Regions from separate parts of the Paenibacillus sp. FSL R7-0179 genome, predicted to be linked through region 3. Evidence: riboswitches for the same ligand, from Rfam matches in the RefSeq annotation. Region 3 holds a riboswitch; each other region holds the start of a gene.
The links. A riboswitch is a leader RNA that binds a small molecule or an ion and turns the genes downstream of it on or off. The one in region 3 is predicted to bind cyclic di-GMP.
Positions count from the first base shown of each region.

Region 1: another riboswitch for cyclic di-GMP. It lies ahead of MKX63_RS17640 (PA14 domain-containing protein); the one in region 3 lies ahead of MKX63_RS02365 (anti-repressor SinI family protein).
Region 2: another riboswitch for cyclic di-GMP. It lies ahead of MKX63_RS06230 (flagellar assembly protein A); the one in region 3 lies ahead of MKX63_RS02365 (anti-repressor SinI family protein).

Region 1 covers NZ_JBBOCC010000002.1:191,207-198,171, forward strand. Annotated here, with positions in the region: gene MKX63_RS17625 (UDP-glucose dehydrogenase family protein) at 1-807, shown strand, start outside; gene MKX63_RS17630 (hypothetical protein) at 857-1,246, shown strand; gene MKX63_RS17635 (sugar phosphate nucleotidyltransferase) at 1,907-3,280, shown strand; cyclic di-GMP riboswitch class I at 3,419-3,499, shown strand; gene MKX63_RS17640 (PA14 domain-containing protein) at 3,514-5,916, shown strand; gene MKX63_RS17645 (glycosyl hydrolase) at 6,111-6,965, shown strand, end outside.
Region 2 covers NZ_JBBOCC010000001.1:1,402,161-1,409,125, forward strand. Annotated here, with positions in the region: gene MKX63_RS06230 (flagellar assembly protein A) at 1-1,281, opposite strand, end outside; cyclic di-GMP riboswitch class I at 1,362-1,454, opposite strand; gene biuH (biuret amidohydrolase) at 1,960-2,643, shown strand; gene MKX63_RS06240 (ABC transporter substrate-binding protein) at 2,669-3,682, shown strand; gene MKX63_RS06245 (ABC transporter ATP-binding protein) at 3,697-4,506, shown strand; gene MKX63_RS06250 (ABC transporter permease) at 4,503-5,255, shown strand; gene MKX63_RS06255 (ring-opening amidohydrolase) at 5,252-6,322, shown strand; gene MKX63_RS06260 (cupin domain-containing protein) at 6,393-6,821, shown strand; gene MKX63_RS06265 (PucR family transcriptional regulator) at 6,838-6,965, shown strand, end outside.
Region 3 covers NZ_JBBOCC010000001.1:559,054-566,018, forward strand. Annotated here, with positions in the region: gene MKX63_RS02350 (TasA family protein) at 1-457, shown strand, start outside; gene MKX63_RS02355 (TasA family protein) at 497-1,087, shown strand; gene MKX63_RS02360 (helix-turn-helix domain-containing protein) at 1,385-1,717, shown strand; gene MKX63_RS02365 (anti-repressor SinI family protein) at 1,864-2,007, opposite strand; cyclic di-GMP riboswitch class I at 2,042-2,145, opposite strand; gene MKX63_RS02370 (2-oxoglutarate dehydrogenase E1 component) at 2,860-5,727, shown strand; gene odhB (2-oxoglutarate dehydrogenase complex dihydrolipoyllysine-residue succinyltransferase) at 5,787-6,965, shown strand, end outside.

The sequences.
Region 1 (6,965 bases), on a different contig from region 3:
ATGCGCGAGCTGCATAAGGGCTTCACAGAGAATGTATTCGTCACGGATATCCGCAGCGCCGAGATGATCAAATATGCCTCGAATGCTTTTCTGGCGACGAAGATTTCCTTCATTAATGAGATTGCCAACATTTGCGAAAAGGTAGGAGCGGATGTCACCGAAGTCGCAGGCGGCATGGGGATGGACCAGAGAATCGGTTCGACCTTCCTGCAAGCCGGTATCGGTTATGGCGGCTCCTGCTTCCCGAAGGACACCAATGCGCTGATTCAGATTGCCGGTAACGTGGATTATGAGTTCAAGCTGCTCAAGTCCGTCGTTGAAGTCAATAAAGGCCAGCGCTTCATGATTATCTCCAAGCTCCATGAATCGCTCGGCAGCCTGCGCGGTGCAGTTATCGGCATCTGGGGGCTTGCCTTCAAGCCCAATACCGATGATGTCCGCGAGGCTCCGGCCCGTGAGATCGTCGAGGCGCTGGTCGCCGAGGGCGCCATTGTGAAGCTGTACGATCCCATCGCTGCGGATAACTTCCGCAAGGAATACGATCATCCGCAGCTGCGCTGGTGCGGACTGGCCGAAGAGGCAGCCGAGGGCAGCGATGCCGTCTGCCTGCTGACCGACTGGAGCCAGTTCAAGGAGATCAACCTGCACGCCCTTGCGGGAACCATGCGCCGCCAGGTGCTGATCGACGGCCGCAACGTCTATACCAAAGAGCAGATCGAGGGCACCGGCCTTGAGTACATCTCCGTCGGCCGCCCGCAGATGGGCGGGCTTAGCGGATTCTCCGCCAGCGTGGCTGGCGCGGTGTAGCTGGCGATCCACTTGAAGGCGTTACGCCGGAAGTAGGCTGCGCGGCGAAATGAAGGGGATAAATCCCCTTGAATGGGCCGAAAGTGGGCCGCGCGGCGAAATGAAGGGGATAAATCCCCTTGAATGGGCCGAAAGTGGGCCGCGCGGCAAAATGAAGGGGATAAATCCCCTTGAATGGGCCGAAAGTGGGCTGCGCGGAGAAATGAAGGGGATAAATCCCCTTGAATGGGCCGAAAGTGGGCTGCGCGGCGAAAAGAGAGGGATAAATCCCGTTGAATACGCCGAACGTCGGCTGCGCGATGAAATGAGAGGGATAAGTCCCCTTGAATGCGCTGAAAGTGGGCTACGCGGTGAAATGAAGGGGATAAATCCCCTTGAATGTGCCGAAAGTGGGCTGCGCGGCGAAATGAAGGGGATAAATCCCCTTGAATGTGCCTAAAGTGGGCTACGCGGTGAAATGAGAGGGATAAATCCCTCTGAAGGTGCTAAAAGTTGGCTGGATGTGGAAATGAGGAGCACAAGTGCCCCTGAATCCCGGAAAAGTTGGCTAAATGAGTAAATGAGGAGCACAAGTGCCCCTGATTTCCCGGATACGAGCAAAATGGAGGAAATGAGGAGCACAAATGCCCCTGATTTCTCGGATTCGAGCCAATTGGAGCAACTGAGCAGCATTTGTGTCCCGTACTTAAACTAACCAGCTTCTGCCGCCGCAAATTTGTGCGGCAAGCCCTTGGAACAAGCGGCAGCCCGGCCCTATTGCCGCTACAACAGGCCGGCAATACCCGGATCTTTAGCCGGGAGCTTCGCCTGCGGGCGAAGCGGTTATGAAATCACAAGCCTGTTATGAAATGGAGCGGAGAGGAATTTTGGAGCTGTAGGAGCGTAGCGTCCGCCTAAAAGCTTTCCGCAGGAAAGCTCGCTTCGGAAGCATATGCTGTATTTGGATTTCTACCGCGAGGAGCGGTTTTAATCAGGAAATCCAAATTGGGCAGCGGCCGTAAGCCCAAAATTCCTTGCAGCGACCCTCATAACAGGCGGGGTTTTAACCTACAACCGCAATAAGAAATACCCAATAACAATACGATATGGAGGGTTCACTATGAAACTAGTACTTCTATCAGGCGGCTCAGGCAAGCGGCTCTGGCCGTTGTCCAATGATTCACGCTCCAAGCAATTTCTGAAGGTACTGGCAAGTCCGGCAGGTGAACCGGAATCAATGGTACAACGGGTATGGAGACAGCTGGAGGAGAACGGCATGGCCGGGTCCTCTTATCTGGCGACCGGACGCAGCCAGGTGGAGATGATCCAGAGCCAGCTCGGCAGCGGGGTGCCGATCATCGTGGAGCCGGAGCGGCGGGATACCTTCCCGGCCATTGCGCTGACGGCGGCCTATCTATATTCCATCGCGGGAGTATCCCCAAGCGAGACCGTGGCGATTCTGCCGGTGGACCCATACGTGGAATCCTCCTTTTTCGAAACGGTGCTGCAGCTGGAGAACACTATGCTGGTGAGCGGAGCGAACCTGGCGCTGATGGGCGTAGTGCCCGAGCATGCTTCGGAGAAATACGGCTACATTATTCCAACGGGCGCAGATGCGGGAGCGAATGGTTATCTGCAGGTCAGCCACTTCCAGGAGAAGCCGGACCGTGTGCAGGCCGAGGAGCTGATCAGCCAGGGCGCGCTCTGGAACTGCGGGGTGTTCGCCTTCCGCCTGGGTTACCTGCTGGATATTCTGCAGCGCAAAGGGCTGCCGCTGAATTACGAGGAGCTGCAGAAGCAGTATAAGCTGCTGTCTTCCATCAGCTTCGATTATGAAGTGGTGGAGAAAGAGGAGAACATCGTCGTGCAGCCGTACGCAGGATTCTGGAAGGACCTGGGTACCTGGAACACCCTGACCGAGGAAATGACCAGCAACCATGTCGGCAAGGGCTTCGTAACGGCAGACTCCGAGGGCACCTCGCTCATTAACGAGCTGGATATTCCGATTACCGTGATCGGGGCGAAGGATCTGATTATCGCCGCCAGCCCGGACGGCATTCTGGTGACACATAAGACCGAGAGTCCGCGGATCAAGGAAGTGCTGAAGACCTTTGAACAAAGACCGATGTACGAGGAACGCCGCTGGGGCCACTACAAGGTGATCGACTATGTGAAATATGACGAGGGCAACGAGGTGCTGACCAAGCGGATTTTCATCAATGAGGGTAAAAATATCAGCTATCAGCTGCATCACAAACGCAGTGAAATCTGGACCTTCGTCAGCGGGGAAGCCAGCATAGTCATCAATGAGAAGATGCATACGGTGAAGGCGGGAGATGTGGTGCGGATACCGGAAGGGACCAAGCATGCCATTCTGGCTCTTACCGATGTGGAATTCATTGAGGTGCAGACCGGGTCTGAGCTGGTAGAGGAAGACAACATCCGTATTACTCTGGACTGGGAGGATATAGCGCTACATCAGTTCATTTCATAGGTCTAACTTATCTATTTAACCAATTGTTACAAAATCAAAACAGGTACTCGGAACTATTTATTCGGAGAAATTCGCGTTTGCTCTACAAAAAAATTGCATAAAGACGATAATTTACGGTAAGAGGGATTGATCCTTCCAAAACGACAAAGGCAAACCTGATCGAAAGACAGGGACGCAAAGCTATAGGGCCTTCGCAAGAGTGGCAGCCTGGCTACCGAAAGGAAGAGAATATTGTGAAAACTTACCGTAAGTCTCGTTTGCTCTGCGCTGTGCTGTCGCTGGCCGTGGTATGGTCTGCTGTACCTGTGGGACTGGGAATCGCCCCTTCCACCGTCAAGGCTGCCCCTTCTGAAGGAGCGCCGGTGAACCCTAACGCCTCAGCCGAGGCGGTCAAGCTGCTGAACAATCTGTATGAAATCTCGGGAAATGGAATCATTACAGGCCAGCATGACTATTTCGAGAGTCCGGATGAGCTGAGCAACAAGCTGAAGGGAACAAGCGGACAATACGCAGCACTGCATGGTTATGAGCTTGGAGCAATCGGTCGGCAGAGTGAGAGCGGAGTAGCTGCACAACGCAAAAATATCGTCTGGAGTGCGACGAACTGGTCCAGAGCAGGCGGCATTGTCGCTATGACCTTCCACCAGAATCTGCCGGGCACCAAGTACGAATGGTCCAATGTGCAGAAGTCAATCACCCAGGCGCAATTTAACAAATACGTAACCCCCGGAACACCAGAGTATAATGCGCTGATCACCGATCTGGATAAAGTAGCTGTCTCTCTGAAAAGCCTGCGGGATGCCAAAGTTCCGATCCTCTGGAGACCTTACCATGAAATGAACGGCGGCTGGTTCTGGTGGGGGAAGAAAGATAATTTTGCAGCATTGTGGAATATTATGTATGACCGGTTCGTGAACGTTCATCAGTTAAATAATCTGCTCTGGGTATGGAACCCGAATGCGCCGAATGCAAACTCCGATCCCTATCCACGGACTTATCCGGGTGCGGACAGAGTGGATGTGCTGGCGGCGGATATATACAATAATGACTACTTGAATAAATACCATGATGATCTGACCAGCCTGGCTGGCGGCAAGCCGATAGGCATCGGCGAGAACGGTGAAATGCCAAATATCTCGAAGCTGAAGCTGACCCAGCAGAATTATGTGTTTATGATGAACTGGGGCAAGATGCTCTACGAGAATAACAGCACAGCTACGATCAAGAATTTCATGAATGACAGCTACACACTGACCCGTGACCAATATAAGGCCTGGTCTGCTCCGGCGGCGGCTCCTAAGCCAACCGCAACGCCGACACCAACACCAACCGTAACACCGACACCAACTGCAACACCAACGCCGACGCCAACTGCAACGCCGACACCAACACCAACCGTAACACCGACGCCAACTGCAACGCCGACACCAACACCAACCGTAACACCGACGCCAACTGCAACGCCTACCGCAACACCTACCGTTGCGCCGAAGCCGGTCCCAACTCCCGGTGATACGGAGGGTAAGCCTGCCCAGAATGGCTTGCTTGGAGAATACTTCAAGAACATGACGCTCTCGGGGACACCGGTTATGGTCCGTAACGATGATGTCATCAGCTTCAATTGGCGTCAGGGTACCCCTAATGCCGCACTTGGAGTAGATTACTTCTCGATCCGCTGGACCGGCCAGATTAAGCCCGCTTACAGTGAGACTTATCAGTTCTATACTACATCGGATGACGGTATCCGCTTGTGGGTGAACGGCACAGCCGTCATTGACAGCTGGGTCAAGCAGAGCGGAACGGCCCGCACAGGAAGCATAGCCTTGACTGCCGGGCAACTGTACGACATCAAGGTAGAGTATTACGAGAATGCAGGCGATGCGAATGTTCATCTGATGTGGCAGAGTCCCAGCCAGGTGAAGGGAACCGTACCTGCAAGTGCGCTTTTCTCCAGGGCAGGCAACACATCCATACCTGCTCCGGCTGCAACCGCAGTACCGACCACGGTACCAGCAGCGACAGCAGCACCAGCGCAGACAGCAACGCCGGCACCAGTAACGACACCAATGCCAGCACCAACACTGACGCCATTACCGGCACCGACACCAACGCCAACACCGGTGCCAACGCCGACAGCGGCTCCTGTTCCCGTTCCTACTCCTACAGCAACACCGGTGGATCTGCCGGTAGAAGTCCCTGCTGCTAATGGATTGTACGCGGAATACTTCAATAACATGACGCTTTCGGGCGAACCCGCTGTAGTGCGTACCGATGCTGTGCTTGATTTCAACTGGCGCCAGGGCTCGCCGGATGCCGCTATCGGCATAGACTTCTTCTCTGTCCGCTGGAGCGGGAAGATTAAGCCGCTGTACACGGAGACTTATCAGTTCTATACCCATTCCGATGACGGTATCCGCGTACGGGTGAACGGTGAGCTTGTGATTGACAGCTGGGTGAAGCAGAGCGGCACTGAACGCATGGGCAGCATCAGCCTGACCGCAGGCGAGCTGTATGATATCCAGGTAGAGTATTATGAGAATCAAGGGGATGCAAAAGCGCGGCTGATGTGGCAGAGTCCGAGCCAGGCCAAGGGTACCGTTCCGGCAAGCGCGCTGTTCCTCCCGTCCGCTTCCTAAGCTCATAAGGTCCGCAGCTGTGTTCATCATTGGCGCTGTTACTGGTTAAGACGTTACAATTATAAATCCTGTAAGCCACACTCTTAATGGCCCTGCTTACCAGCAGGGCTACTAAGCTATAGAAAGGCAGACAATCCGGGTGGTATAACCTCAGGGTTCTGCCGGAGAAGTGTGGCTGGAGAAAGGAGATTACATTGAACACTTACCGTAAGTACAGGCTATATACAACTATTTTCCCTCTAATCCTTATCCTTTCATTACTTCCATGGGGGGAAGGGCGCAGTCTGCCCGCAGCCGCCAAGGTTACGGCACCTGCCGCCCCCGCTCCCATAAAGCCCATTAATCCTTCGGCCTCCAAGGAGGCTTCCGCACTGTTAAGCTATCTCAGTGATCTTAGCGGCAAGGGGATGATCTCCGGCCAGCATGATTACCTGGAGAGCCCCGATGAATTCAATAATAAGCTCCGCACAACAAGCGGCCGCTATGCGGTTCTGCATGGCTATGAGCTGGGAGCTATAGGCAATCAATCCAAGGAGACCATTGCCAGACAGCGTCAGGCTGTCGTGGACAGTGCTATACGGTGGCATGAGGGTGGTGGCATTGTCGCCATGACCTTCCATCAGAATCTGCCGGGAACCGCGCCGGTATGGACCAATGTGCAGAAGCCGATTACCCAGAGTCAATTCAAGCTGTATATCACTCCCGGAACGCCGCAGTACAAAGCATTAGTTGCCGAGCTGGATGAAGTGGCCAAGTATCTGGGCGAGCTGCGCGATGCCGGAGTTCCGGTGCTATGGCGGCCCTATCATGAAATGAACGGCGGCTGGTTCTGGTGGGGGCAGAAGGATGACTTCGCGAAGCTCTGGGACCTGGTCTATGACCGCATGGTGAATAAGCATAAGCTGAACAATCTGCTGTGGGTGTGGAATCCAAATGCCGAGAACAAGTCGTCTGAGCCGTATGCCGCCTATTTTCCCGGCACCGCCAAGGTGGATATTCTGGCCGCCGATATTTATGACAATGATTTCAAGCAGTCCTATTATGATAGC
Region 2 (6,965 bases), 840 kb from region 3:
CTGGCGTGCCGCCTCGCGCAGTCCGTCCACTTCTATACGCAGCAGTCCTGCGAGGCTGTGCAGACGATGCTGCTGTACCCCGGCATATCCGGCGTACAGGCCGCTGCCGGTGACCTGGCCGCTAACATAAATACTGCCGGTCGCTATAATCGTAGATTGGCGGATATCGCCATAGACGTACACATTTCCCAGGGCTTCGATCCGTACAGATCCTTCCAGATCTCCCGGTACAATAATGTCGCCTGCGAACATAACGTCGCCCGCAGGCTCAGTCATCTCTCTGGTCAGCAGACAGACCGGAGGGAAGTCGCAGATCCGGACGCTGCCGCTTCCTCCGCAGATGCGGGGTCTGCCTGTGCGGTTGGCTACGATATTACCGCAGGGAAGGAGCTTGGCGTGATTACCGGCAGCGAAGTAGATATCCTGCGGCGGGGGAGGGGGCAGGACCCTTCCGTCTGTGCCGAGGCCGGGAATGCCTTCCTCCGGCGGCAGCTTGCGGGCGAAGACTTCACCTGCATAGGTGAAGGGGGCTCCCGGGAAACGGAGATACTCCAAGGGTTCCGCGGGCTTCTGAGCGGGGGCTTCCTGCCCCCCAAGCATTCTGTTCCCCTCCAGTGTATGCTCCGGCAGCTGGAATTCCAGCCGGGCCTCCTTGCCGGGCAGCGGGGCTCTTCCTTCAGCGATACATACGGGAAGATATGTAGGATTCGTAAGCTCCGCGTACAGGGCGGAAATGTTCAGGCTCTGCAGAATGAAACGGTTGTCCAGTGAGGAAATAATCTGTTCTATGGTGAGCGTGGACAGCAGCACCGCCGGGTTGGGCTGGGCACGGACGACCGTCTCGAAGGCGGCGGGACAGTTGACCAGATTCCAGGCGTACTTCTCTGCACGATATAAAGTGAAGTGGACCTTGAGCTTGTCAGGCGATACGGTGATTTCATACTGCGGCTTCTCGCAGATCTCCCAGGTAATATAATCTGCCTTGGTCACCTCAGTTGGCTCTGTAACGGTCTTCCAGTTGATCTTCAGGACAACAGGGTGGATCGCAGAAATACGGGCGGGAGCGCCTCCGGGGAGCGGGGGAGTAATGAATATCTGGTTGTCCTGCACGAGGATAATTCCATTCTTATCTCCAGTTGTCCCGTCAGAAGCTCGGCCCTCCACAGAGAATGAATCCAGGAGACCTTTACGTTCAAGCATCAGGGACTCTACGAATTCATATCGGCTTGGTTCGATATCCTGCTGCGGCATGGTTGTAACCTCACTTTTTCGTATGATCAATGGCAATTCGTACAGAAAAAGAACATCATCAAGCCCGGAAGTCTTATCTTCCTCCTGAACAGCTGGCTTAAGTGGTCTCTATTGGCAGCCTGGCAACCGTAAACGCGGATTCCGGCGTTCTTAGGCCCATAGCTTTGCGTCCTGCCCTTTCGGGGAGTTTGCCTTTAGAAATAGATCAATGATATACATCCTGTAGAGGCGATGAATTGTGATCGACTGCAATCGACAAAAAGAATCATAAATAGTTCTTATGCGTCATTAACTTCTGCAAACAAGCTTAATTCTAGTACTTAAAGAGCTATTTTTCAACTATATTATGCCTATTTATCAAAAAACTCGAAATATGCAGCTCTATTTCGACAAAAAAACTGGTTTCCCAGCGCTTACAGCTTATGGAAGGGGAATAGGAGAGGGATTGTGGGTATTCAACGGTTGGGACATCCTGGGCTTAGCAAAACCCGGAGTGTTCCTTTTTAATAAGCAGTATTGTGAGTGAATATGTTATGTATGTGTTAGTTATGTAAATTAACACAAACATTCAATGCATTATTTCGTAATAAAACCGAAGACATCCCAAATTCATTATAATATAATCTAACTCATACCAAGGAAACGCGAATTGATGTTAACAAATATAACGTTAATAGAGATGACGGCATCAGGAGAGGAGCATAAACCATGCAAATTGCAGCAACACCTTACATCTGGCCTTATGACGGGGCGTTGGACCCGGCGAAGACAGCGCTGATGATTATCGACATGCAGACGGATTTTTGCGGCAAGGGCGGTTACGTCGAGAGAATGGGCTATGACCTCTCATTAACAGCGCGGGCGATTCAGCCCATTCAGCGCCTGCTGGCCCGTATCCGGGACATCGAAGGGTTCACCGTGATTCATACCCGCGAGGGGCATAAGCCGGATCTGTCGGATCTGCCGGCGAACAAGCGGTGGCGAAGCCGCCAGATCGGGGCTGAGATCGGCTCCGATGGACCGGCGGGACGAATCCTCGTACGGGGGGAACGCGGCTGGCAGATCATCGAGGAGCTGGCGCCTATTGCCGGAGAGTACATTATAGACAAGCCGGGCAAAGGCAGCTTTTATGCAACGGACCTGGACCTGATCTTGAAGAATAAAGGAATTACCCATCTGATTCTGACTGGTATTACTACGGATGTCTGTGTACACACCACGATGCGGGAGGCCAATGACCGGGGGTACGAGTGTCTGATTCTTGCTGATTGTACAGGAGCGACGGATGAAGCGAATCACCTGGCGGCACTGAGTATGGTTCAAATGCAGGGCGGGGTGTTCGGCAGTGTAAGTGATTCACAAGCGGTGCTGAAGGCGCTGGAGCAATACTAAATCATTCATAAACGGGGGAATTACCATGTGGAACAAGTCCAGAACGAAAGCGCTGATGCTGTTAACCTCGCTAATGCTGCTCCTGACCGCCTGCGGTAACCATACGGAAGCCGGGAAGGCCGAAGGACAAGGAGCGGAAGGCTCGGGCGAGCTGAAAAAGGTGGTGCTCCGGCTGAAATGGATTCACCAGGCGCAATTTGCCGGCTTTTATACCGCAGTGGAAAAAGGCTTCTATAAAGAAGCGGGGCTGGATGTTGAGATCCGCCCGGGAGGCTCGGATTTCCCGGCTGTGCAGATGGTAGCTTCCGGCAGTGAGGAGTTCGGGGTTACCGGTGCCGATCAGGTCGTCATTGCCAGAGAAAAGGGCGTCCCGGTCAAAGCGTTGTCCGCAATCTACCGCAAAACCCCGTTCGTCATGTTCGCACTCAAAGAGTCGGGGATCAAGACAATGGAGGATCTTACCGGGCAAAAGGTGGGCATCAAGCTGGGCGGCAACGAAGAGCTAACCTTCCGTGCCATGGAGAAAAGCGCAGGCATTGACCCTTCGCAAATCGAAGAGATGCCGGTCAAATATGATCTGAGTCCGCTGTTAACCGGTCAGGTCAAGGCTTGGCCCGGATATGTCATTAATGAAGTGCTGGCTGTAGAGGAGCAGGGCAAGGAAGTGAATATTATCGATCCAAACGACTATGGCATCAATTTCTATGCCGATACCTTGTTCACCACGGAGTCTGTTATTAAGAAGGACCCGGAGATGGTCGCAAGCTTCGTGCAGGCCTCTATGCAGGGCTGGGATTATGCGGTCAAGCATCCGGAGGAGGCGGCAGAATTCGGTCTTAAGTATGGCGAGAAGCTGGATTTGAAGCATGAGGTCAATATGATGAAGGCCAGCATTCCGCTGCTTGATCCGGAGAAGCTCCCGCTGGGCTCGATGGACGAGGCATCTTGGGAGACACTGCAGAAGAATCTGGTCGAGCTGGGCTTTGTGAAAAAGGAACAGGACATAGGCGGATTGTTCACCAACGAGTTTTTGAAATAAGGAGGGGCCTGATAATGACAACAGCGATCAAAGAACAGCTGGAGGCTGCCGCCGTGCAGCATCCCGGTACCCGGGAAACGATGCTCTCCCTGCGCAATTGCTCTCTGTCCTTCGGCAACGTGCCTGTGCTTAATCAGGTCAGCCTTGACGTATACCGCAATGAGTTCATTTCAATTCTTGGACCAAGCGGCTGCGGGAAATCTACAACACTCCGGCTAATGCTGCGATTGTTAAGTCCGGAGGCCGGTGGAGAGGTGGCGTATGCCTCCCCGGATCTGTCCCTGGGCATGGTCTTCCAGAAGCCGGTCCTGATGCCGTGGCTTAGTGCGCTACAGAATGTAATGCTGCCGCTTGAGCTGGGCGAGAAGAAGAAATTCAGCAAGGCCGAGGCACGCGAAAAAGCAGAAAGTGCCCTGTGTCTGGTCGGCCTCCAGGATTATCTGAACCACTTCCCGCATCAGCTCAGCGGAGGGATGCAGCAGCGGGCAGCGATTGCCCGGGCTCTGGCAGCCGATCCGACAGTGCTGCTGATGGATGAACCGTTCGGCGCGTTGGATGAGCTGACGCGTGAGAAGCTGAATTTCGAGCTGCTGCGGCTATGGGAGAGCCCGGAGACCAGTCTCAGCAGCATTGTGATGGTTACCCATTCGATCCATGAATCCGCGCTGCTGTCAGACCGGGTTGTGATGATGTCTCCCCGGCCTGCCGGTGTGACGGATATTATTCCGGTGACGCTGCCCTCCCCGCGTGAAGCGGGCATGGAAGAGCTGCCGGAATTCCACCGGATTGTCAAGGAACTGAGAAAGCGGGTGAAGCATCTATGACGGTCAAAATCAAAGACACCCTTTACCCGGTCACGTTTGCGCTCGGCTTCCTGCTGCTGTGGGAGCTGGCTGTACGTCTCCTGTCGGTTCCTATGTATCTGCTGCCTGCACCTACGCAGGTAGTCTCGGCCATTAATGGCTCGCTCTGGTCGCATACGCTGGTTACGCTGGGCGAAGCCCTGACCGGCTTCATTCTTGCCAATATCCTCGGACTGGCTACCGCTGTGATTTTTGTTCATTCCAAGCCGATCGAGAAGGGGATGTTCCCGCTGGCCATCGCTCTTAAGACTACACCGCTGGTGGCGCTGGCCCCGCTGCTGGTGGTTTGGCTGGGGACCGGATATACCTCGAAGGTCATCGCTTCGATGCTGATCTGCTTTTTCCCGATTCTGGTGAACAGTGTTAAGGGGCTTAAGGCGATTGAATACGAAGCCTGGGAGCTGTTCTCCACCTACAAAGGGACGAAGAGTGAAATCTTCTGGAAGCTGCGCCTGCCGACGAGTCTGCCTTATATCTTCTCTGCCCTGAAAATCTCCACCTCACTCGCCATAGTTGGTGCCATAGTCGGCGAATTTGTAGGAGCGAATAAGGGACTGGGTTATGTAGTACTGGTCTCTTCCTATCATATGGATACGCCGGTGATGTTCTCGGCTATTATTGCTTCAGCGCTGTGCGGCCTGCTGCTGTTCTGGTGTATCGGGCTGCTGGAGAAACGGGTTATTTTCTGGACAAGGAGCGATGATCTATGATGAACTGCTCGGTTATCAGAATCCCTGCAGGCGCGCCGCATGATATGTCGGGCCTTGAGGCAGCGGTGGAAGCAGGCCTGTTCCGGCCGGAGGAAGTGGTTGCGGTACTGGGGAAGACGGAGGGCAACGGCTGTGTGAATGATTTTACGCGGGGGTATGCGGTTATGGCCCTCAAGGGATTCTTTGCTGAAGCGGCAAAAGGAGGAGCTGCCGGCATCTCTTATGTGATGTCCGGCGGTACGGAAGGGGTGCTCAGCCCGCACTTCACGGTTATCAGCCGCAGCGGACGGGGGGAGCCGGGGGTGGCCGCTGATGGCCTGAAGTCGCTCGCCATTGGTGTGGCAAGAACCCGGAGCTTCCGGCCGGAGGAGCTGGGACGGCTCCCTCAGGTAGATGCCGTTGCAGATGCCGTGGCCCGTGCGGTTATGGATGCGGGCATCACCTCACCGGATGATGTGCATTTTGTGCAGATCAAGTGTCCGCTGCTTACCGCTGAACAGATCTATGAGGCGCACAGCCGTGAGGTATCGCTCATCACAGAGGATACTTATAAATCGATGGGCTATTCCAGAGGAGCTTCTGCACTGGGTGCCGGGGTAGCGCTGGGTGAGGTGGACCATGCGGCCTTACAGGAAGGCGATATCTGCACCGATTGGACTCAATTCAGCGCAGTAGCCTCCACTTCAGCGGGCAGTGAGCTGTCCTGCTGTGAGGTCATTGTATTCGGGAATTCACTGTCTGCGGACGGCCCGTACCACATTGACCATGCCCTGATGCAGGATGCTGTGGATGGCGCTGCGCTTCAGGGCCTGCTGGACCGGTATCCCGGTGAAGAGCTGGTGCAGGTGCTGGCCAAGGCGGAAGCCGATCCCGATGGCGTCATCCGCGGACGCCGCCATATCATGCTGGATGATTCCGATATCAATCATACCCGCCATGCGCGGGCTGTAGTCGGCGGTGTGCTGGCCTATGTCGGCGGCGACCCGATGATCTACGTCTCCGGCGGAGGCGAGCATCAGGGACCGAAGGGCGGAGGGCCGGTGGCGGCTGTGTTCCGCCGGAGGTAGCAGAGCTATATAGATTGAACCGGAAATTTAAGTTGAAGGAAAAATTTTATCCATCATGGGGGATTCGAATATGCATACACAGGAAACGAAAGTGCTGACCGCAGCAGATATGACATGGGAGCTTATGCCGAATCACATAGAGCTGTATCACCGGGAGATTGTCTCGGCAAAGGAGGCGGACCGCCTGGGCATCCGCATGAGCTCGATTCTGTGGGAGAAGCTGGGGATCGGCGGTCAGGTGCTGCCGCATTATCATGATGTAGTCGAAATCATTCATATTACCGTAGGAGAGGTCAAGCTGCTATGTGACGGAGAGTGGTACAGCTACCGGGCCGGGGATACGTTCCACGTGCCTGCGGGCGTCGTTCATTCTGTCAGGAATACAGGGGATGCTCCTTCGGAGCAGATCAGTATCTTTGTGCCGGCGGAGGCGGAGGTGCCAACTAACAGCTTCTTCGGCACTACACTAATCGAGGATATCTATTCTTCCAAGCTATAGTAAAGGCGGCGGAGCTATGGGCAGCAATGTAATTACCGGTTTGACCTGCAGCGATATTCTGCTGATTCCCGACCTCAAGGAAGGGGCCCTGCTGGCCGGAGCCGGCGGCCTTGGGCGTTATATTAACCGGGTCAATGTCATGGA
Region 3 (6,965 bases):
ATCTGATCCCTCTGTCATTGTTAATCTCAGTAATCTCAAGCCGGGCGATACAGTCTTACGGGACTTCAAGCTCAAAAATGACGGAACGCTCAATATTCCTAAAGTGGTACTGCGCACCTCGTCCGCCATTACAGACGCCCAAGGTGATAACGGTACGCATAATTTCAAGGATGATATTATTGTGACCTTCCTAGTAAACAAGGATAAAAAGGAATCACCGCTTCTGGTCATCTCGCTGGCCGATCTGGAGAAGGAGAGTCCCGATCTGGTGGCCCGGGGAATTCTCGGAGCAATCTTAGGCGGAGAGAAATCCGGCATCAAAGCCGGTACCTCGGATGACCTGACCATTCAATTCGCCTTCAAGGAGACCCTCCAGCCGCAGAACTATTATCAGGGCGATACGCTTGCGCTGACGCTGAATTTTGAAGCCAACCAGGAAAAAGGCAGTCTCAAATAATTTCAGGGCAAAACAAACCATTCGAGGAGGAAATCAATCATGGGTATCAAAAAAACATTGGGTCTTGGCGTAGCATCGGCGGCACTGGGCTTGTCTTTAATCGGCGGGGGCACCTTCGCTTACTTCAGCTCCACAGCCACCAGCACGGCAACCTTCGCCGCAGGTACGCTGAAGCTCGGCTCTTCCTTCAATACTCCGGTAGCGTTGACGAATCTGAAGCCGGGAGACTACACCGTCCGCACCTTCACCTTGTCCAATGACGGCACACTGGATATCAAATTCCTCAAGCTGGCCACCACTTACACCGTAACCGATGCCAAGGGCGATAACGCGGGCCAGGATCTCGGAGACCACTTCAAGGTCAAGCTTCTCGATAACACGTACACCGGCGGTTCACTAAGCGGTCATGTGCTGTCCGAGATCTCCCTGAAGGATCTGAAGAACACCCCCAGCTACGATCTCGTAGCAGCAGGTGTACTGCCAGGAGGGATTGCCGCAGCCGGGTCCAAGACCTTTAAGATCGCCTTCGAGTTCGTAGACAACAGCCAAGATCAGAACATTTTCCAGGGTGACGGCCTAGCTCTGAACTGGACCTTCGATGCACTTCAAGGACTGGGAGAGGCCAAGTAAGTCAACACTCAAGTGGAAAACGGCTTTGCCGTCCTTTGAAAGGACGATACCGTTTCAGCAAGACGGCACATCCTTCCCCCAACCGGGCCGGGTGTGCCGTTTCCTTTTCCCAGGCTGCCGGGCTTAATGATTTTTGTCCGATTTGCGGTTTTTTGTTATACTGACAAGTGAAAACGGCTTTGCCTTTCTATGAGGGCGGTACCGTTTCAGTGAGAAAGATAAGGATATAGCGCGAAGCATATCACTTCTTATCTTTTAATAAAAAGTACGGAGGGCGTTGTAATCGTGTCAGATACTATGGGAGGCCGCATCCACAAACTCCGGCTGGAGAAGGGCTATTCGCTATCCGAGCTTGCGGATAAGGCTGATGTGGCGAAATCATATCTCAGTAATGTAGAACGCAATATTCAATCCAACCCCTCCATTCAATTCATCGAAAAAATCGCTGACGCGCTTCAGGTATCCATTCATGCACTGCTGTATGGCGGACTGGCAGAGACGGAAGAACAGGCTCTGGACGGGGAATGGTTCCGGCTGGTTCAGGAGGCCATGGCCTCCGGTATAAGCAAACGTGAATTCAAGGAATTCCTTGATTACCAGAAATGGCGGATGGAACAAAAGGACAATTAAACGCAGCATTGTATGTCACAGGGAAGACTCCGCACGGCAGGGAGGCCGCCTTCGGCGAAGGCATGCTTTCAAGCGGCATACAGAAAAGGCACAGCGTACCGGGCGCTGTGCCTTTTCTGTATGTATCGCAGCAATGATGACCGTCCTTACATCGCCTGGAGCGCCTTCTCACTTAGAAACCGGCGGATCTCCTCCGCCGCGATCCCCGCCTGCTTGGCAGACATCAGCAAGTGCACCCATTCTAAATCCAGATCTACTGCCTGCAGCTCGTCATTCCCCTGGTTGGACATATCCAAGAAATCTCCTCCTAGAATTTTCGCGTCCCCAGGCAGTCCGGCCATCATAGTAGTATTGCTACTTTGTAGTATCTCTACTTTAGATCCGAGACTTTGTGCCCCTGTCTTTCGGCAGGTTTACCTTTTACTGGACCCTTTCCATCATGAAAGGATCTGGCAAGAATCGATGAAACCGTTCTCCGCAATAACATTATACAAGATCATGCGCGATTAGTGTGTCGTTTTCTGGAATTTTTTTATGATAAAATGTGAGGAAACTTAGCTAATATTGCCAGTGGCTTGTATAAATATTTCCAGTTCCAAGTTCAAACCCTAGGTAATAGTTTAAATATACTAAAGGGAACTCTAACTGCTCCGCCTTACCGCTGCGCGCAACATCGCATAGAGACAATTACCCATTTGTATGGATTACGGACAGTGATATGGATTGAACTTGTTGAAAATTTAAGTTAAGGGAAAAGTGGCGGAGGGGAATTTGGGAACTGGAGGAGCGGTAGCGACCGCCTTTGTCTGCGGATTTCAACCGTTAACAACGGGATAAAATCAAGAAATCTGCAGACAACAGCGGCCGGAGGTCCAAAACTTCTCTGGAGTCACGGCCAATCCCAAAGCATAAAAATCAATTTGTTCAATTAAAATACATGATTAATGCCTATTTATGATAGTTCCGTATGAATACTGTAATGAATCATGCCAAATTGCGAACGGATTGACCGAAAGTATGAATTGATTACCCCGCCGGAAAGTAGCACAATAAGGTGAGAATGAAACCGCAAACATTTGCAGCTCCGCCAAGTGGCACACTGGATGCCCCGCGTGGAGTTTATCCGTTAGGAGGACCTATTCATGGCAGTCAAAGAGCCCTATAACGACACAGTATGGAGCAAATACTACGGCCCCAACCTGGGCTACATCCAAGAAAGATATGAGCAATTTGTCAAGGACCCCTCTTCTGTTGAACAACATTACCGCGATCTCTTCACCGTATCCGGTCCCCCTCCGCTGGCACCCGATGCCGAGAGGGCTCCAAGGCCTGCCGTATCAGCAGATGCGCAGTGGCTCAAGAAGGCTGTCAAGGCCTCGAAGCTGATCGCAAATATTCGAATATATGGCCATATGGCTGCAGACATTGATCCGCTGGAGCGCAGCACGAACCCGATGGCCAAATGGCTGGAGCTGGAGACCTACGAGCTTACCCGCGAGGATCTTAATGCTCTGCCTGCTTCGCTGATCTGGGATAATGCCCCTGCGGATGTGCATACCGCAATGGATGCCGTCCATAGAATGCGTCAGGCCTATACCCAGACCATTGCCTATGAATTCGGGCATGTACACGATGAACGCGAGCTGCGCTGGCTCAACAGCCAGGCGGAATCAATGACCTCCCCTGCCCCGCTGAATAATACAGAGCGCAAGGAGCTGCTGAAGCGGCTGGTTCAGGTGGAGCATTTCGAGACCTTCCTGCACAAGACCTTCGTCGGGCAGAAACGGTTCAGCCTGGAGGGCAATGATGCCCTCGTGCCGATGCTGGATGAGATTGTGCGGGCCGCCGCGCATGACGGCGCAGAGCATATCCTGATGGGCATGGCCCACCGCGGAAGACTTAATGTGCTGGCTCATATTCTGGGCAAGCCCTATGATATTATTTTCTCGGAATTCCATCACTCGCCGAACAAAGAGCTGTTCCCTTCGGAAGGCTCTATGGGTGTGACCTACGGCTGGAGCGGTGATGTGAAGTATCATCTCGGGGCTGACCGCGCCGTCCGCGAAGGCGAGACCGTTCGCACCCGGATCACGCTGGCCAATAACCCGAGCCATCTTGAATTTGTCAATCCTGTCGTCGAGGGCTTCACACGAGCCGCACAGGAAGAGCGCAATGCTCCGGGACTGCCTAAGCTGAACACAAGCAAGGCTATGGCTGTGCTGATGCACGGCGATGCCGCCTTCCCTGGCGAAGGTATTGTCGCTGAGACGCTTAATATCGGCAAATTGCAGGGTTATCAGAATGGCGGTACCGTGCATATTATCGTCAATAACCGGATCGGCTTCACCACAGAGAGCGAGGATTCCCGCTCCACCCATTATGCCAGCGACCTGGCCAAAGGGTATGAGATTCCGGTCGTGCACGTCAATGCCGATGACCCGGAAGCCTGTATTGCCGCTGTCCGTCTGGCCAGTGCTTACCGCCATATGTTCAAGAAGGACTTCCTGATTGATCTGATCGGCTACCGCCGCCACGGGCATAATGAAATGGATGATCCCGAGACAACTCAACCGATTGTGTACGGCAAAGTGCGCAACCACCCTACCGTCTACCGCTCCTATGCGGAGCGTCTTCAACGCGAGAAGGTGGTCACTGCCGATGATGTGAAGAACATGATTGCCGAGGCTGAGAGTGTCCTTCAGCAGGCCTTCGACCAGATGAAGGAAGGCAAGCAAAAGAATGCGGAGTCTAAGACCGCCGTCGCGCTGGATAACGATAGTCTCCAGCAGCGTCCTACAGCCTTCCCTCTGGCCGGTCTGCAGGAGATTAACCGCGAGCTGCTGCGCGTACCGGCCGGCTTCAAGGTCTATCCGAAGCTGGAACGGATTCTGCAGCGCCGCAAGGATGCACTGAATGACGGAGAGCGGGTAGACTGGGCGCTGGCAGAGACACTTGCCTTCGCTACGATCCTGAAGGACGGCACGCCGATCCGCCTCAGCGGGCAGGATGCACAGCGCGGCACCTTCGCCCACCGCCATCTGGTGCTGCACGACAGCGAGAACGGGGAACTCTATGCTCCGCTGCATCAGCTGAGTGATGCCGGCGCTTCCTTCGGCGTCTACAACAGCCCGCTGTCCGAGGCCTCTGTCCTCGGCTTCGAATATGGTTATAATGTGTTCGCACCGGAGACTTTCGTTATCTGGGAAGCTCAATACGGAGACTTCGCCAATGCCGCTCAGGTCATTATTGACCAGTTCATTTCCGCCGGCCGCGCCAAGTGGACGCAGCGCAGCAATCTGACGATCCTGCTGCCTCACGGCTACGAGGGCCAAGGACCAGAGCACTCCAGCGGTAGATTGGAACGGTTCCTCCAGCTCTCCGCCGAGGAGAACTGGACTGTAGCCAACCTGACCACTGCTGCGCAGTATTTCCATCTGCTCCGCCGTCAGGCCGCGCTCTGCGGACAACCGGATGCCCGGCCGCTGGTGATCATGGCGCCGAAGAGCCTGATCCGTAACACGCGCAGTACCTCAGCCGGAGCAGACCTCGCTTCGGGCACCTTCCAGGCGGTTCTTCCCGAGCCGCTGCTCGGCAGTAAGCCGGAAGCCGTGAAGCGCCTCGTGGTATGCAGCGGCAAGGTGGCCATCGACCTGCAGACAGAGCTTGAGGCGACGCGCGGACAGGACTTCTCCTGGCTGCACATTTTGCGCATGGAACAGCTCTATCCGTTCCCGGAACGCAAGCTTGGTACTCACCTTAGCGGCTTCAGCTCTCTGGAGGAGATCGTCTGGGTACAGGAGGAACCGAAGAATATGGGCGGCTGGACGTATGCCGAATCCCGGCTGCGCGCCATCGCACCGCAGAAGGTCACTGTCCAGTACATCGGACGTCCGGACCGTTCCAGCCCGGCCAGCGGCTACGCAGATGTCCACAGCTTCGAGCAGCGGCGCATTGTACGGGAAGCCCTGAAATTGAATGCTGCAGTGCAAGCACCTGTACCGTCTTCCTGAGCACAGCAAGGCGGTCATCCAATATCACGCACACCACTATATTTGGGGAGGTACGGCCTGTGTCCGAGATAAAAGTACCCGATTTGGGCGAATCGATTTCCGAAGGAACGATCTACAAATGGCTGGTTAAAGAGGGCGACACTGTCGGCCAGGGGGATGTGCTTGCCGAGCTTGAGACTGACAAGGTCAATCTCGAGATCAGTGCGGAGGAGGACGGCGTCATCTCCTCCATCCTGCGCCAGGCGGGCGAGAACGTTGCCGTTGGCGAAGCCATCGGCATCATCGGCAGCGCCGCCGGAGCAGCTGCTGCCAGCAAGCCGGCAGCAGACAGCGTTCCGCAGGGCGGCAGCGCGCCTGCTGCTGCCGCAAGTGCCGCAGCGCCTGAACCGGCCGCTGCGGTAACGGCTCCAGCCGCCGCCGAAGGTGCGGCGGCAGGCACTGCGGCCCTGGCCTCGCCGGGGGCGCGCAAGCTGGCGCGGGAGCGGGGCATCGACCTCGGCGAGGTCAGTGCCCGCGACCCAATCGGCCGGATCGGTCAGGCCGATGTGGATGGTCATAGCGCCGCCGGGCCGCAGGCCGCTGCGCAAGCGGCTCCGGCGGCGCGGCCGGAGCCGGCGAAGCCCGCGCCGCCGGCAGCGGGCAAGGCGCCGCATGCCGAGGACGGCAAAGCCACCGAGCGCAAGCGCATGTCGCGGCGGCGGCTGACGATTGCCAGCCGCCTGGTCGAAGCGCAGCAGACGGCTGCGATGCTGACCACCTTCAACGAGGTGGACATGACCGCGATTCTCGACATCCGCAAGCGCCGCAAGGATGCCTTCAAGGAGAAGCACGAGGTTGGACTCGGCTTCATGTCCTTCTTCACCAAGGCAGTCATCGGCGCGCTCAAGGCTTACCCGATGCTGAATGCGGAGATCGACGGGGAAGATCTCCTGCTGAAGAAATATTACGACATCGGCATTGCCGTAGCTGCCAAGGAAGGCCTGGTTGTACCGGTCGTCCGCGATGCCGACCGGCTTAGCTTCCCTGAGATCGAGCGGCGGATCGGCGAGCTGGCCTCCAAGGCGCGGGCGAATACGCTCAGCCTGCCGGAGCTTCAGGGTGGAACCTTCACGATCACGAACGGCGGAGTATTCGGCTCCCTGCTGTCCACACCGATCCTCAACACCCCGCAGGTCGGCATTCTCGGCATGCACAAGATCCAGCTGCGCCCCATCGCGCTGGATGAGGAACGCACGGTC